2 regions of the Pseudomonas multiresinivorans genome follow, and region 2 is predicted to be linked to the other one. Evidence: predicted binding sites of a transcription regulator. Region 2 holds the regulator's gene; the other holds the start of a gene.
What was found. Region 2 encodes LexA, which represses DNA repair genes until DNA is damaged. Its sites were predicted from a motif close to CTGTNTNNNNANACAG; they were not measured.

Region 1 (8,363 bases), 570 kb from region 2:
CGCTGCAAGCGCTCATCCAGGCTGCCGACGAGGCCATCGGCCGCGAGGATTTCGACGCGCTGATCGACTTCTATACGGAAGACGCGCTGCTGGTGGTCAAGCCCGGCCTGCTGGCGCGCGGCAAGGAACAGATCCGCCGCGCCTTCGTCGCCATCGCCGAGCACTTCGGGCACAACCTGCGGGTGCGCCAGGGCCGCCTGGAAATCCTCGAGACCGGAGACACTGCTCTGGTCGTGGCGCAGACCCTGCTCGACACCAGCCACGGCAAGCTGACTCGCCGCGCCACCTATGTCTTTCGCCGCGAGGCCGATGGCGCCTGGCGCTGCGCCGTGGACAACTCCTACGGCACCGACCTGCTGGAGGCCACGACATGAGTACAGGCACATTGCACCTGCTGTGCGGCAAAGCGGCGTCGGGCAAGTCCTGCCTGGCGCGGGAGCTGGCCGAAGCACCGGGCACCGTGATGCTGGCCGAGGAACAGTGGCTGGCCGAGCTGTTCCCCTGGGGCATCAGCTGCCCCGACGACTACCAGCTCTACGCCCGTCGCGTGCGCAAGGTGATGGGGCCGCACGTGGTCGGCCTGCTGCGCGCCGGCACCAGTGTGGTGCTGGATATTCCCGCCAATACCCTGGCCGACCGCCGCTGGCTGATCGACCTGGCGCAACAGGCCGGCGCGGCGCATTGCCTGCACTTCCTCGACGTCGACCCGGCCACATGCCGCAGCCGCCTGCTGGCGCGCCATGCCATCGCACCACTGGCTGCGCCGCTGGACCCGGCCGGCTACGAGGCGCTCAACCGCTACTTCGTCGCCCCGCGCCCGGAGGAAAAACTGCGGGTGCAGCGCCATGGCGCCTGAGCGCGTAGAATCGCCGCCCCGATCCGCCGAATCAGCCTGTGTAGAAAGACCCGAAGCATGAACACCGACGCCATCGCTACCCTGCGCGAGCAACTGCTTGCGGCCCTGAACCCCGCCCCTGCGGAGACCCGCCGCCTGTTCCACGGCCGCGGCCGGCGCTGGCCGGGGCTGGAGCACGTGACTGCCGATTGGCTGGAAGGTGTGCTGCTGGTTTCGCTGTTCCGCGAGCCCGCCGAAGACGAGCTGGCGGCACTCAGGGCGATGCTGGTCGAACTGGCGCAAAGCGAAACCTGGCGCGCCACCGGCGCCCGCAGCCTGATGCTGCAGCACCGCTACACCCTGGAAAGCACGATGGAAGTCCTCCACGGCGAGGCATTCGATGGCTGGCAGATCACCGAGCACGGGCTGCGCTACCAGCTAGACCTGGGGCGCAAGCAGAACAACGGCCTGTTCCTCGACATGCGCTACGGCCGCCAGTGGGTACAGGCCAACGCCAGCGGCCTGCGCGTACTCAACCTGTTCGCCTACACCTGCGGCTTCTCCGTGGCGGCCATCGCCGGCGGCGCGCAGAAAGTGGTCAACCTCGACATGGCCCGCGCCGCGCTCAGCCGTGGCCGCGACAACCACCGCCTGAACGGCCACGACCTGTCGAAGGTCAGCTTTCTCGACCACGACCTGTTCAAGTCCTGGGGCAAGGTGAAGAAATCCGGCCCCTACGACCTGATCATCATCGACCCGCCGAGCTTCCAGAAAGGCAGCTTCGTCCTCGACAAGGACTACGCCCGCGTCCTGCGCCGCCTGCCGGAACTGCTGGACGGCAGCTGTACCGTACTGGCCTGCGTGAACGATCCGGCCGTTGGCGTCGACTTCCTGCTCCAGGGCATGGCCGCCGAGGCGCCGCAACTGCGCTTCGTCGAGCGCCTGGAGAACCCGCCGGAATTCGTCGACATCGAGGAAGACAGCGGCCTGAAGGCGCTGGTATTCCGCCTGGATTGATCGTAGGGCGGATAACGCCTACGGCGTTATCCGCCAACCACGACGGGCATGGTTTCCCTGTAGGAGCGAGCTTGCTCGCGAACCCCGCCTGACTCCGGATCAGTCCGGTGCAATGCGTTCGCGAGCAAGGACTGGGCGTCCCCCTCGCTCCTACAGAAAAGCCTGGCATCTCCCGATGAAAGGCCGCCATAACCCTTGCGGCCAAGCCACCATCGCGCCATCCTTGGCACTGTATGTAAAACCAGTGCCCGCCGATGTCCGCGCCGCTCGACCCCAGCCTCTACTACCTGACCAACTTCCACCGCGCCCTCGACTGGATCGACGAACGCTACGCCGACCTGCTCGACGCCGAGGAAGCCCGGTTCATCGCGGACTTCCGCGCGCTGCCGCTGCCCTCGCGGGCGCTGTTGGTGCGGCTGGTCATGCGCAAGGGGCCGCACTTTCGCGCCGGCAAGCTGAGCTACGTCGAGATCGGCGATATCCCCGAAGCCGCCGCGCCGCTGCTGGAGCTGGGCTGGCTGAGCGATGACTACCCGCTGACGCTGGACGAACTGCTACCACTGCTGATCAAGGACGAACTGCTCGCGCGCTTCCGCGACGAACTGCCACGCGGCTCGCTGAAGAAGGCCGAGTTGTACGAGCACCTGCACGCCTATCACCAGCAGGTGCAGCCGTTCGACAGCTGGTACCCGGACCTCGACCGCCTCTATACCCTCATGGCGACGCCGCTGTGCGACCGCCTGCGCCTGCTGTTCTTCGGCAATCTGCAGCAGGACTGGTCCGAATTCGTCCTCGCCGACCTCGGCATCTTCCGCTACGAAACCGTCCCCTTCACCCCCGATTCCCGCGCCTTCCGCCGCCGCGACGAACTGGAGGCCTACATACACCTGTGGAACGGCGCCGTCCGCTTCGAAACCGGCGAGCCCATCGCCGATCTGCTGGCCGAACTGGGCGACTTCCGCAGCGACAACGTCTACCTGCAAGCCCGCCACGGCCGCCTGTTGTACCGCATGGCCTATCAGCTGGAGCGTGAAGGCGAGCTGGACGCCGCCCTGGCGCTCTATCAGCGCACCGCCGCCGGTGGCTCGCGGCAGCGGCAGATCCGCGTGCTGGAACGTCTACAGCGCTTCGAGGATGCGCATGCCCTGGCCCAGGCCGCGCTGGCCGCGCCGGAAAGCGACAGCGAGTTGCAGCTTGTGGAGCGTGCGTTGACTCGGCTGGTCCGCCAGCTTGGCCTGCCGAAGGAAAAAGCGGCCAAGCCCGTACCGCCGTTGCGTATCGACCTGGAACTGCCGCGCCCCGACGTCAACGTCGAGTTCGCCGTGCAATCCGTGCTCCACGAGGAAGAGGCGCCAGTGCACTACGTGGAAAACGCGCTGGTCTGCAGCCTGTTCGGCCTGCTCTGTTGGGACGTGATCTTCGCCCCGCTGCCCGGCGCCTTCTTCCACCCCTTCCAGGCCGGGCCGAGCGATCTGTATCGCGGCGATTTCGTCAGCCGTCGCGCCGAGGCCTTCGCCGCGCGCCTGACACTGCTGGACAGCGACGCCTATCTGGCCGCGATCCGTGAGACTTACGCCGCCAAGCACGGCATCCTCTCGCCCTTCGTGCACTGGGAGCTGCTCGACGAGAGTCTGCTGACACAGGCCCTGCGCTGCCTGCCGGCGGCGCACCTGAAGCTGTGGTTCGCGCGCCTGCTGGCCGACCCGAAGGCCAACCGCGCCGGCATGCCCGACCTGATCCAGTTCTGGCCCGGCGAGGCGCGCTACCGAATGATCGAAGTGAAAGGCCCCGGCGACCGCCTGCAGGATAATCAGAAGCGCTGGCTGGCCTTCTGCGCCGAGCACGGCATGCCGGTGGAAGTCTGCTATGTGCGCTGGCAGGACGAGGCGGACGAAAGCCAATGAGCTACGCCGTCGCCGTGCGCGCGCTGTGCGAATTCACCGCCAAGGAAGGTGACCTCGACCTGCGCTTCACCCCCGCGCCCACTGCCCAGGAAGGCATGGCCGGGCACGCCACGGTGGTCTCGCGCCGGGGCCTGGGCTATATCGCCGAGCTGCCGCTGCGCGGGGAGTATCCGGGGCTGGTGGTCAGCGGCCGCGCCGATGGCTACGACCCCGACGCCAACCTGCTGGAAGAGATCAAGACCCACCGTGGCGACGTCGCGCGCATCCCGCAGAACCACCGGCTGCTGCACTGGGCGCAGGTGAAGGTGTACGGCTGGTTGCTGTGCCAGACACTGGAGATCGACGCCATCGATCTCGCCGTCGTCTACTTCAACGTCATCACCCAGAAGGAAACGGTCTTCCGCGAGCGCTTCGCCGCCGATGACCTGCGCACCTTCTTCGAGCTGCAATGCAGCCGCTTCGTGAAATGGGCCGAGCAGGAAAGCGCCCACCGCATCGAACGCGACCAGGGCCTGGAGGCGCTGCGCTTCCCCTACCCAGACTTCCGCCGGGGCCAGCGTATGCTCGCCGAATCGGTGTACCGCGCTGCCCGCGACGGCCAGACACTGATGGCCCAGGCCACCACTGGCATCGGCAAGACCCTCGGCACCCTGTTCCCGCAGCTCAAGGCCTTCCCAGGGCAGAAGCTGGACCGCTTGTTCTTCCTCACCGCCAAGACGCCGGGCCGGCGCCTGGCTCTAGATGCCCTGGCGACCTTGCGCCAGCAGGACGCCGCCCAGCCGCTGCGGGTGCTGGAGCACGTCGCCCGCGACAAGGCCTGCGAGCACCCGGACAAATCCTGCCACGGCGACTCCTGTCCCTTGGCCAAGGGTTTCTACGACCGCCTGCCCGCCGCCCGCGAGGCCGCGCTCAAGCACCGCTGGCTAACCCAGGAAGCACTGCGCGACGTGGCGCTGCAGCACCAGGTCTGCCCCTACTACCTGAGCCAGGAACTGTGCCGCTGGGCCGACGTGGTGGTGGGCGACTACAACTACTACTTCGACATGAGCGCCCTGCTCTACGGCCTTACCGTGCTCAACGACTGGAAGGTCACCCTGCTGGTGGACGAGGCGCACAACCTCATCGAGCGCGGCCGCGGCATGTACAGCGCCGAGCTGGACCAGTCCGAGTTCAACGCCCTGCGCAAGGTCGCCCCGGCCGGGCTGAAGGGCGTGCTGGAGCGCGTCGGCCGGCACTGGAACCAGATGCACCGCGACCAGGAGGTCGATTACCAGATCTACCCGACGGTGCCGGACCTGTTCATCGCCGCGCTGCAGAAAGCCGTCAGCGCCATCACCGACCACCTCACCGACCAGCCCACCGGCAACGAGGCCGAACTGCTGCGCTTCTACCTCGACGCCATGCTGTTCTGCCGGCTGGCCGAAGCCTACGGACCGCACTCGCTGTTCGACATCACCCGCCACTACGGCAGCGGCCAGCGCACGCTCTCCACCCTGTGCCTGCGCAACGTGGTGCCGGCGCCCTTCCTCGAACCACGCTTCGAGGCGGCCCACAGCACCACGCTGTTCTCCGCCACACTGAACCCGGCCAATTACTACGCCGACCTGCTCGGCCTGCCGGAAGGCACCACCTGGCGCGAAGTGGAATCGCCCTTCCGCGCCGAGCAATTGGAAGTCCACGCGCTGAGCAACCTGTCCACCCGCTACCAGCACCGCGAGGCCAGCCTGTCGCCGATCAGCACGCTGATGGCCCGGCAGTTCCGCGCACGCCCCGGCAACTACCTGGCCTTCTTCAGCAGCTACGCCTACCTGCAGCAGGCGCTGGAACGCTTCGCCGCCGAGCACCCGGACATCCCGCGCTGGGTGCAGTCGCGCAGCATGAACGAGATCGAGCGCCAGGCCTTCCTCGACCGCTTCACCCCGCACTCGCAGGGCATCGGCTTCGCCGTGCTCGGCGGCGCCTTCAGCGAGGGCATCGACCTGCCGGGCGACCGCCTGATCGGCGCCTTCATCGCCACGCTGGGCCTGCCACAGGTGAACGAGGTCAACGAGGAGATCAAGCAGCGCATGCAAGGCATGTTCGGCGATGGCTACGACTACACCTACCTGTTCCCCGGCCTGCAGAAGGTCGTCCAGGCCGCCGGCCGGGTGATCCGCACGCCGACGGATTCGGGGGTGATCTACCTGCTCGATGATCGATTCAACCAGCCGGCGGTGCGGCGGTTGTTGCCGGGGTGGTGGAAGCCGGAGCGGCTGAGGTTCGTTGCCGATCCGCCGCGCTCGAAAGAGCCGCAAGGTTTTTTGCTGCTGTAACGCATTGCGCGGATTTTCACTTGGGGAATGGCCTTGTGCCGTGCGGTTCGCGAGCAAGCTCGCTCCTACGAAGAGTGCACTGGCTTTACCTGTAGGAGCGAGCTTGCTCGCGAACCCGCTCAGCGCCAGCTTTGCCGGCTGATCGCGGAGAAGCTCCGCTGCTACGAGAACAGAAATACTGGAGTCGACCTATCGAAGGGCTCCGTCGCGTCCGAATGGCCGTCAGACCAACCGCCATTGACGGCATCACCCCATCAGATAAACTGTATATACATACAGTTATTTCCGAGCAATCCCATGCGACACCCACCCATCCTCCTCCCCTGCCCCTCCTGCCGGGCGCATGACCGTCGCCGCTCGCCGGCCGGGAGGCCGTAATGGGCAGCGTGGTTGCGCTCGACACCCTGTTCCACCAGCGCCAGGTCTGGAAAGGCCAGCCCCAGGGCCTGCCACCCAGCCAGCAGCCCACCGGCCACTCCGTGCTGGACCAGGCCCTGCCCACTGGCGGCTGGCCGGAAGCCGCCCTCAGTGAAATCCTCCTGGCCCAGGAAGGCGTCGGCGAGCTTCAGCTGGTCTGGCCAACCCTCGCGCGGCTCAGCGCAGCCGGCGAACGCATCGTGCTGGTCGCCCCGCCCCACGTGCCCTACCCGGCCGCGTGGCAAGCAGCCGGCGTAGCGCTGGACCAGCTAGCCATCGTGCAAGCCAGCGGCCGCGATGCGCTCTGGGCCGCCGAGCAGTGCCTGCGCTCGGGCAGTTGCGGCGCCGTGCTGTGCTGGCCGCAGCAGGCCGACGACCGCGCCCTGCGCCGCCTGCAGGTGGCTGCCGAGACCGGGCAGACCCTGGCCATCGCCTACCGCTCGCAGCGCGAAGCGCTCAACCCATCGCCCGCCGCGTTGCGCCTGGCGCTGGACGCCACCCCGGCGCAGCTGCGCGTACTCAAGTGCCGTGGCGGTCTGGCGCCGGCGCGGCCCATTCCGTTGCCCTGGCACTGAGGCCGCCATGCTCTGGGCCTGCATTCTCCTGCCTCAGCTGGCGATGGACGGCACGCTCCGTGGCCGTCCCGAACCGGACGCCGCCCTGGCACTGCTCACCGGACCAGCGCAACGCCGCGTGCTGCAGGCGGTGAACCCGGCGGCACGGGCGCTGGGGCTCAAGCCCGGCCAGTCGCTCACCGCCGCCCAGGCCCTGAGCCGCGATTTCGAAACCGCCGAGTACGACCTGCGCGAAGTGCAGCGCTGGCAGGACCTGCTGGCCGCCTGGGGCTACGGTTTCAGCTCGCAGGTCAGCCAGCACTACCCGCGTGCGCTGCTGATGGAAGTACAGTCCAGCCTGCAACTGTTCGGCCCCTGGCCACGCTTCGAGGCGCGCCTGCGTGAGGAGTTGAACGCCCTGGGTTTTCGTCACCGCATCACCGCTGCGCCCAATCCGGCCGCCGCGCGCATCCTCGCCAATGGCCACGACGGCGTGGCGATCCACGACAACGCGCAACTGCGCCAGTACCTGGGCAGGATGCCCCTGGAGCGCCTCGGCCTGGAGCGCGACGCCGCCACCTCGCTGGGCCGCATGGGCCTGCGCAGCCTGCAGCAACTGCTCGCCCTGCCGCGCGAAAGCCTGGCCCGGCGCTTCCCGCCGCAGGTACTGCGCCAGGTTGACACCCTGCTCGGCCAGCGCCCGCTGGCCCTGGAGTTCTACCGGCCACCGGACAGCTTCGAGTCGCGCATCGAGCTGAACTTCGACGTGGAATCCACCCAGGCCCTGCTCTTCCCGCTGCGCCGCCTGACCGCTGACCTCGGCGCCTTCCTCGCCGGGCGCGACAGCGGCGTGCAGCGCTTCGTCCTGCACCTGGAGCACCACGACGGCCCGGACACCCAGATGCCGGTCGGCCTGCTCAGCGCCGAGCGCGAAGCGGCGATGCTCTTCGAGCTGAGCCGGGGCCGCCTGGAACAACTGCAACTGCGCGCCCCGGTACACAGCGTGCGACTCATCGCCGACGACTTGCCGCCCTTCGTGCCGCAGCACCGCGAGCTGTTCGACGACCGCCCGCAGCAATCCCAGCCCTGGGAACAATTGCGCGAACGCCTGCGCGCGCGATTGGGCGACGACGCCGTACACGGCCTCGGCGGCCTCGCCGAGCATCGCCCGGAGCGCGCCTGGCAAGGCAACTCCACACCGCGTCTGTCCATTACCGAGGTCCCGCGCCCCGGCTGGCTGCTGGCAGAACCGCAACCGCTGCGCGAATTCGCCCCTACCCTGCTCGCCGGCCCAGAACGCATCGAGTCCGGCTGGTGGGACGGC
Region 2 (8,363 bases):
CCGGACGTCCACGCCCGCCTGATCCTCTACAAGCGCATCGCCAACGCCGCCGACGAAGACGGCCTGCGCGAACTGCAGGTGGAAATGATCGACCGATTCGGCCTGCTGCCGGAGCCGGCGAAGAACCTGATCCGTCTGACTTTGCTGAAACTGCAGGCGGAAAAGCTCGGGATCGTGAAGGTAGATGCCGGCCCCCAGGGAGGCCGGGTAGAATTCGCCACCGATACCTGCGTCGACCCGCTGGTGCTGATCAAGATGATCCAGAGCCAGCCCAATCGGTACAAATTCGAAGGGGCCACCCTCTTCAAATTCCAGGTGCCCATGGAGCGCCCGGAAGAACGATTCAATACGCTGGAAGCGCTGCTCGAGCGCCTCACGCCACAGACTCACTAAGGAACCCTGTGCATGCGCCTGTTCCAACCCTTGCTGCTGTCGCTGGCGCTTCTCTCGCCAGCCGCTTTCGCCGAGCCTTACCAGGTGGAGCTGATCCTCTTCCAGCAGTCCGGCGACGCCGTGTTCGCCAGCCGCCCTGCGCCCGACGACTGGGCCAAGGGCGCGCAACCGCCGGGCCCGGACAGCTCGCGCCCCACCGCGATGGACGCTCAGGTCGCCAAGCTCAAGCAGAACGAAGGCTTCCAGGTGCTGATGCACAAGGCCTGGCGCCAGGAGATCGATGCCAACCCGGTGAAGGTTTCCCTGACCGAAGGCGCCCAACATGACGGCCACTTCCCGGTGGAAGGTACTGTCACGCTCAGCCAGCAACGCTTCGTGAATACCCAGACCGACTTCTGGATCAACCAGTTCGGCCAGGACGGCCTGCTCGCCGCCAGCCAGCACATGGTCCAGGAAGCCAGCCTGAAGAACAGCGTACTGACCTACCTCGACCACCCGAGCCTGGGCATGCTGATCAAGGTCACCCCGCTCAACGCCAAGCCGGCCTCCGCTCCGCCGCCGGGCATGGAAGACGAGGCACCGACCGGCCCGGACGCGCCGCAGCAGCCGGCGCCGGCCGCTCCGGCAGACGGTGGCTTCGACGCCCCGCCACCGGCCCAGCCCGCGCAATAACGAAAAAGCCCGGCAATCTGCCGGGCTTTTTATTTTGCTCTTCGTAGGAGCGAGCTTGCTCGCGAACCCGCAAGGCGCGGTGCCAAGCGGTTCGCGAGCAAGAACTAGGCGCCCCCCTCGCTCCTACAGTATTGGCTCAGCTCACCAGCACGCGCCCCAGCACCTCGCGCACCTTGCCGATGCCTTCGTGCAGCGCCTGCTCGATCTCAGCCATCGTGATGATGCCGCTGGACTTGCCCGCCGCCGGGTTCACCACCAGCGACAGGCAGGCATACGGCAGATCCAGCTCACGTGCCAGCGCGGCTTCGGGCATACCGGTCATGCCGACGATGTCGCAGCCGTCGCGCTCCAGCTTGGCGATCTCCGCCACGGTTTCCAGGCGCGGTCCCTGAGTAGCCGCGTAGACACCATGGCTGCTGTACGCATGACCCAATGCCTGCAGTGCAGCGATCAGCTTCTGGCGCAGCGGCTCGTCGTAGGGATGGCTGAAGTCGATGTGGGTGACATGGTCGATGTCACCGGCAAAATAGGTGTGCTCACGGCCCCAGGTGTAATCGACGATCTGGTGCGGCACACACAGGTGACCACTCCCCATCGCAGCATGGATGCCGCCCACGGCGTTTACCGCGAGGATGGCCTCGGCGCCGGCCTGCTGCAGGGCCCAAAGGTTGGCGCGGTAGTTCACCTGGTGCGGCGGGAAACGATGCGGGTGTCCGTGGCGAGCCAGGAACAATACTTCGCGACCGGCGAACTCACCACGCTGGATGGCCGCCGAGGGCGCGCCGTAGGGCGTATCCAGCTCGATGGCGTCCTTCAGGGTCAACCCTTCCAGCTGGGTCAGGCCAGTGCCGCCGATGATGGCGTAAACAGTCATGGCAAATCCTTAATCGATCAGTTGTGCGGCGCGCAGCTCGCCGACGGCTTGTTGCCAACGCGGCAGCTGCTTGTATTCGATGCCCGGCCAGGCTTTGGCACGCATACGCCCAAGGCGCTGCGGTGCAGTGACCTTCATGCGCTGCAGGGCACTGAGGGCCAGCTCCGCGGAGGCGCGGTCATTGCACACCAGCCCCATGTCGCAGCCGGCAGTCAGCGCGGCCTCGATGCGGTTGGCGGCATCGCCGACCACATGGGCGCCGGCCATGGACAGGTCGTCACTGAAGATCACCCCGTCGAAGCCCAGCTCGCCGCGCAGGATGTCCTGCAGCCAGCGGCGGGAGAAGCCGGCCGGATTCGGATCGACCTGCGGGTAGATCACGTGGGCCGGCATCAGCGCATCCAGCTCGCCGGAAAGACGCTGGAACGGCACCAGGTCCACGGCGCGGATCTGCTCCAGCGTGCGCTCGTCCTCGGGAATCCCCACATGGGAATCGACTTCCGCCCAACCGTGGCCGGGGAAGTGCTTACCGGTAGAGGCCATGCCGGCGGCGCGCATACCACGGATGAACGCACCAGCCAGCGCAACGGCACGCTCCGGATTGCCTTCGAAGGCGCGGCTGCCGACGACGGCGCTGCGCTGATGGTCCAGATCCAGTACCGGAGCGAAGCTCAGGTCGAGCCCCACCGCCAGCACCTCGGTCGCCATCAGCCAGCCGCACTGCTCGGCCAGCCGTTCGGCATTGGCGTTATCGGCGATGGCACGCATTGCCGGCAGGCGCAGGAAGCCCTGGCGCAGGCGCTGCACGCGGCCACCTTCCTGGTCCACGGCGAGCAGCAAATCGGGGCGCACCGCGCGGATGGCGGCCATCAACTCGCGCACCTGGCGCGGCGACTCGATGTTGCGGGCGAAGATGATCAGGCCGCCGACTTCCGGCTGGCGCAGGATCTGGCGGTCCTCGGCGGTGAGCCAGGTGCCGCCGATGTCGAGCATCAGTGAGCCTTGCATGTACATTCCTTTCAATTCAATTGCGCCACACGCCACTCGGGGCAGGCGGCTTCTTCGATTCGGGCCGAGCAATGGAGGGGAACCCTGGGGAAGAGTTCCAGCAGGTCGTCGTTACGCAGGCGGACACAGCCATGGGACAGCGGCGTGCCCATGGGCTCGCAGTCCGGCGTACCGTGCAGGTAGATGTAGCGGCGGAAGGTATCGACCTTGCCCAACCGGTTGCGCCCCGGCTCGCAGCCGCTGAGCCAGAGGATGCGCGAGAGTATCCAGTCGCGGCCGGGAAACGCCTCGTGAAGCTCGGCCGTCCAGGTCTCGCCAGTCCAGCGGCGCCCTTTCAGCACAGCACCTTTGGGCAGCCCGTCGCCAATGCGAGCGCGAATCTGGTGCAAGCCGCGCGGCGTACAGCCGGAACCGTTGCGCTCCCCCGCGCCATGGGCCGCGGTGGAGACTGGCATGCGCAAGACCAGGCGCCCCGCGGCAAAGCCGTAGAGCATCTGGTCAGCAAGGGAGATATGGAGAAGATCGAGATCAGCCATGGCCGGCTACTGTAGCCGATCAGGCCGATACAGCCCAGCGCAAGGCCGGGCCCTGGATCAAACCTTGGCGGGTGCCGGTGCGGTGCTGGATTTGGTGCGCGGCTTGAGCTGGGCGCCAGCCAGCGAAGGATCGCTGACACCGCTGTCGGCGCGCATCCCGGCGGCCAGGAACGGCACCATCAGGCGCATCACCTGCTCGATCGAAGTGTTCACGCCGAAATCGTTCTCGGCCATGGCGCGCAACGCCTTGATGCCGGACATGCTGAACACCGCCGTACCCAGCATGAAGTGCACGCGCCAGAAGAGCTCCAGCGGCGGCAGACGCGGCGCGGACTCGTTCACCAGCAGCATATAGCGACGGAAAACCTTGCCGTAGACCTCTTCGAGGTACTTGCGCAGGTGCCCCTGGCTCTGGCTGAACGCCAGGCCCAGCAGGCGCATGAATATGGACAGGTCATTGCCGCTGCGCGGCTTGACGGCCATGGCCTGGATCACGAGCAGTTCGAGCAGCTCTTCCAGCGTGGCACGCGGCGCATCGGGCTTGGCCTGGCGGCGATCCAGTTCCTTCTCGAGGCTGGCGCAGAACGGGCCGAGGAAGCGCGAGAAGACCGCCTGGATCAGCGCCTTCTTCGAGCCGAAGTGATAGTTCACCGCCGCGAGGTTCACCCCCGCCTTGCTGGTGATCAGACGCAAGGAGGTTTCGGCGAAGCCTTTCTCCGCGAACAGCTGTTCCGCAGCATCCAGGATGCGTTCGACGGTTTCCGACTGGGCCATGGCTACTCCGCCTGACAAACACTTGTTTGAAACATACGTTTCAGCGTCTTCTATTGTCAAGCAAAGTGCGATGGATTGTTACCAATATCATGGCAATGCGACGAGAGACCTTATGTACAGCAAGACGCTTGCCAGCGTCCAAAGGTTACATGCACGAACGTTCCACCGACAGCCGCGCCCAATAAAAGCATTGCCAGCCGGCCATCACTGTATATAATTCCAGCAACTGTATAAAAAGCCAGAGTATGGACATGCTGAAGCTCACGCCGCGCCAAGCCGAGATCCTCGCCTTCATCAAACGCTGCCTGGAAGCCAACGGCTACCCGCCCACCCGCGCAGAGATCGCCCAGGAACTCGGCTTCAAATCGCCCAACGCCGCCGAGGAGCACCTGAAAGCCCTCGCCCGCAAAGGCGCCATCGAGATGACCCCGGGCGCCTCCCGCGGCATCCGCATCCCCGGCTTTGAGCCCAAGGCCGCCGCCAATGACGACGAATTGCCGATCATCGGCCGCGTCGCTGCCGGCGCGCCGATCCTCGCCGAGCAGAACGTCGACGACACCTGCCGGATCAACCCCACCTTCTTCAATCCTCCAGCGGACTACCTGCTGCGTGTACGCGGCCAGAGCATGAAGGACGTCGGCATCATGGATGGCGACCTGCTCGCCGTGCATGTCACCCGCGAGGCGCGCAACGGCCAGATCGTGGTCGCCCGCCTGGGTGAAGAGGTCACGGTGAAGCGCTTCAAGCGCGAGGGAAGCAAGGTCTGGCTGCTCGCCGAGAACCCGGAGTTCGCCCCCATCGAGGTGGACCTCAAGGAACAGGAACTGGTCATCGAAGGCTTGAGCGTCGGCGTGATCCGTCGCTGAACAGGAGACAACCATGCAGTACCCGCAGCCACAAAACCTGCCGCAACTCCCGCTGTTCCAGGAAGCACTCTGGGCGAGCGGTACTGCTCCCCTGCTCCCTGAACTACTGGAAGACGAGCCGGTTGCCGACGATAGCGCCTTCAGCGAGATTGCCCTGCGCGGGCTGCCCGGCCAGTGCCTGACGCTGCTGGCGCCGATGCTTCGTGGACTCAGCGAGGAAAGCGATTCCCGCTGGCTGACACTGATCGCCGCGCCGTCCAGCCTGACACCGGACTGGCTGCGCAAGGCCGGCCTGAACCGCGAACGCATCCTCCTGCTGCCTGCCCGCGATCAGGCCGCAGCACAGGCACTGGCCTGCGAAGCGCTGCGCCTGGGCAACAGCCATACGGTGGTGAGCTGGCTGAATCTCAGCGAAAACGCGCGCAGGCAGCTTTCCCGCGCCGCCGTTGCCGGCCAGGCGCAGAGCCTGAATATTCGCCTGGGATGATCTGAACAAGAAGCCTCGCCGCGAGCGCGGTGAGGCGGCAGAACTCAGTGCAGGACGCGCGGACCTTCGTCTTCCATGCCCATGTCGCCACCTTCGGCAAGACGACCAGCCATCTGCACACCAACATTGAACATCGCCTTGGCGATCTCGATGTGCTGGCCCTGCAGGAAGCCCTTGGCATCGGCGGAGAACTCCAAGGTCACCAGCGCCTCCTCATCATCCGCACGACGTAGCACAATGCGCCCGTCAGGCAGCTCGACAATTTCCAGAAATGAGGTTGGCATAGCGAAGTTCTCCACAGCAGAACGCGTAGTGTAACAGCCACATCCGCTACGCCCTAGCCAAAGCGCGCATGGGCCGACCAGAAGGCCAGCACAGTGTGAAGCGGGAATCAGAGCTCGGTGAGCGAAGCGCGGAAACGCAGCACCAGGTCCTTCAGGGCTTTGCGCCAGGCTTCCAGCTCTTCATTACCCAGTTCGTCCGGCGTCTCGTCGTCGACATTCACCGCCTGGATCAGCGGCTGGGTCGGATCGACCTTGGCTTTCTTCGGCTCGCTCGGGGGCTGGAACAGCGCAGCATAGGCGGCCAGCAGGCGACCCAGCCAGGCTTCGGGCGATTGCGCCAGCTCGACCATTTCGGCCAGCTCCGGGCTTGGAGCGGCGGCCAGCACCTCGGCATTCAGCAGCATATCGACGCGCGGCGCACCGGCCTGGGGCAGGCGGTAGTAGCCGGCGATCTCATGGGCCACGCCCAGCACGGCACCATAGAGATGGAACAGCGCCGATTCGCGCTCGGCCTGAATGCGCGCCTGGGCATTCATCGCACGCGCCGTTTCGGCGCTGCGCCAGGCTTCCAGGGCAAGGCCGGCGAAGAACAGCTTCTGGTTGGTGCGGGTATAGAGTTCGTTCGCCATGACCGGGCCCTCTGCAGTCGACTTCGGCAGTATAAGCACGCCCCACCTCAGCGGGGCGCGCCTTCCATCAGCGCTTGTCCTCGACCTTCCACTTGCCGCCGTCGAAGAACGCGCGCCAGCCGGTGGGCTTGCCATCGACCTCGGACTGCACGTACTGCTCCTTGGTCTTGCGGCTGAAGCGGATCACCGCCGGGCGTCCATCCGGGTCTTTTGCCGGCGCGGCGAGCAGGAAGTGGTACTTCGGATCCAGCTCTTCCTTGTGTGGAATCAGCTCGGCCACCAGCGGAGCACGGGTCTCGCGGTTCTTCGGGAACTGGCTGGCGGCCAGGAACAGGCCGGAAGCGCCGTCACGCAGTACGTAGATGTCGTCCACCTTCTCGCACTTGAGTTCCGGCATGCGGATGGCGTCCATCTTCGGCGGTGCGGGCTCGCCGCTCTTCAGCAGCTTGCGGGTGTTCTTGCAGGTCGGATTGGTGCAACCGAAGAACTTGCCGAAGCGGCCGGTCTTGAGTTGCATCTCGCTGCCGCACTTGTCGCATTCGAGGCTCGGACCTTCGTAGCCCTTGATGCGGTACTGGCCCTCTTCGATCTCGTAGCCGGCGCAATCGGGGTTGTTACCACAGATGTGCAGCTTGCGCTTCTCGTCGACCAGGTAGGCATCCATCGCGGTGCTGCAGATAGGGCAACGGTGTTTGCCACGCAGCACGCGGGACTCGGATTCGCCCTCGTCATCCGCGGCGATCTCGTCGCCCGGAATCAGGTTGACGGTCGCCTTGCAGCGCTCTTTCGGCGGCAGGCTGTAACCCGAGCAGCCGAGGAACACGCCGGTGGAGGCGGTACGGATCATCATCGGCCGGCCGCACTCGCGGCAGGGGATGTCGGTCAGCGTCGGCTGGTTGGCGCGCATGCCGTCGTTGGAGGCTTCGGCCAGGTCGAGCTTCTTGCGGAAGTCGCCGTAGAACTCGTCCAGCACATTTTTCCAGTCACGCTCGCCCTGGGCCACGTCATCGAGGTTCTCTTCCATGCCGGCGGTGAAGCCGTAGTCCATCAGGTTGGAGAAGCTCTCGTTGAGGCGGTCGGTGACGATGTCGCCCATCTTTTCCGCGTAGAAGCGGCGGTTGTGGGTGGTGACGTAGCCCCGCTCCTGGATGGTGGAGATGATCGCCGCGTAGGTGGACGGGCGGCCGATGCCGCGCTTTTCCAGCTCCTTGACCAGGCTGGCTTCGGAGAAGCGCGCCGGCGGCTTGGTGAAGTGCTGGCTCGGATCGAGCTTGAGCAGCTTCATCGCGTCACCTTGGGTCATGACCGGCAGAACATCGTCCTCGCCCGGCTTGCTCTGCTGCGGCAGAACCTTGGTGTAGCCATCGAACTTGAGGATGCGGCCCTTGGCACGCAGCTCGAAGTCACCGGCTGCCACGCTGACAGTGGTGGACAGGTACTCGGCCGGCGGCATCTGGCAGGCCACGAACTGGCGCCAGATCAGGTCGTAAAGGCGCTCGGCGTCCCGCTCCATGCCCGACAACTGGGTCGGACGCAGGTTGACGTCGGAAGGACGAATCGCTTCGTGCGCTTCCTGGGCACCTTCCTTGCTGGAATAGAAATTCGGCTTTGCCGGCAGGTATTTCTTGCCGAACTCGCTGTCGATGAAGCCGCGCACCATGTCGATGGCGTCGGCCGACAGGTTGGTCGAGTCGGTACGCATATAGGTGATGTAGCCGGCTTCGTAGAGACGCTGGGCCATCATCATGGTCTTCTTCACACCAAAGCCCAGGCGATTGCTCGCGGCCTGCTGCAGGGTGGAAGTGATGAACGGGGCCGAGGGCTTGCTGGAGGTCGGCTT

Region 1: the regulator LexA is predicted to act here: its motif matches at 6,332-6,347, upstream of imuA (translesion DNA synthesis-associated protein ImuA).

The regions. Positions count from the first base shown of each region.
Region 1 covers NZ_CP048833.1:3,907,738-3,916,100, forward strand. The annotation lists gene G4G71_RS17650 (YybH family protein) at 1-374, shown strand, start outside; gene G4G71_RS17655 (P-loop nucleotide/nucleoside kinase family protein) at 371-856, shown strand; gene G4G71_RS17660 (class I SAM-dependent methyltransferase) at 914-1,852, shown strand; gene G4G71_RS17665 (VRR-NUC domain-containing protein) at 2,107-3,756, shown strand; gene G4G71_RS17670 (ATP-dependent DNA helicase) at 3,753-6,068, shown strand; gene imuA (translesion DNA synthesis-associated protein ImuA) at 6,446-7,060, shown strand; gene G4G71_RS17680 (Y-family DNA polymerase) at 7,068-8,363, shown strand, end outside.
Region 2 covers NZ_CP048833.1:4,473,889-4,482,251, forward strand. The annotation lists gene mfd (transcription-repair coupling factor) at 1-393, shown strand, start outside; gene G4G71_RS20280 (CsiV family protein) at 406-1,065, shown strand; gene G4G71_RS20285 (S-methyl-5'-thioinosine phosphorylase) at 1,202-1,939, opposite strand; gene nagZ (beta-N-acetylhexosaminidase) at 1,949-2,947, opposite strand; gene G4G71_RS20295 (L,D-transpeptidase) at 2,959-3,483, opposite strand; gene G4G71_RS20300 (TetR/AcrR family transcriptional regulator) at 3,541-4,257, opposite strand; gene lexA (transcriptional repressor LexA) at 4,509-5,123, shown strand; gene sulA (SOS-induced cell division inhibitor SulA) at 5,137-5,610, shown strand; gene G4G71_RS20315 (hypothetical protein) at 5,655-5,894, opposite strand; gene G4G71_RS20320 (DUF6586 family protein) at 6,002-6,523, opposite strand; gene topA (type I DNA topoisomerase) at 6,591-8,363, opposite strand, start outside.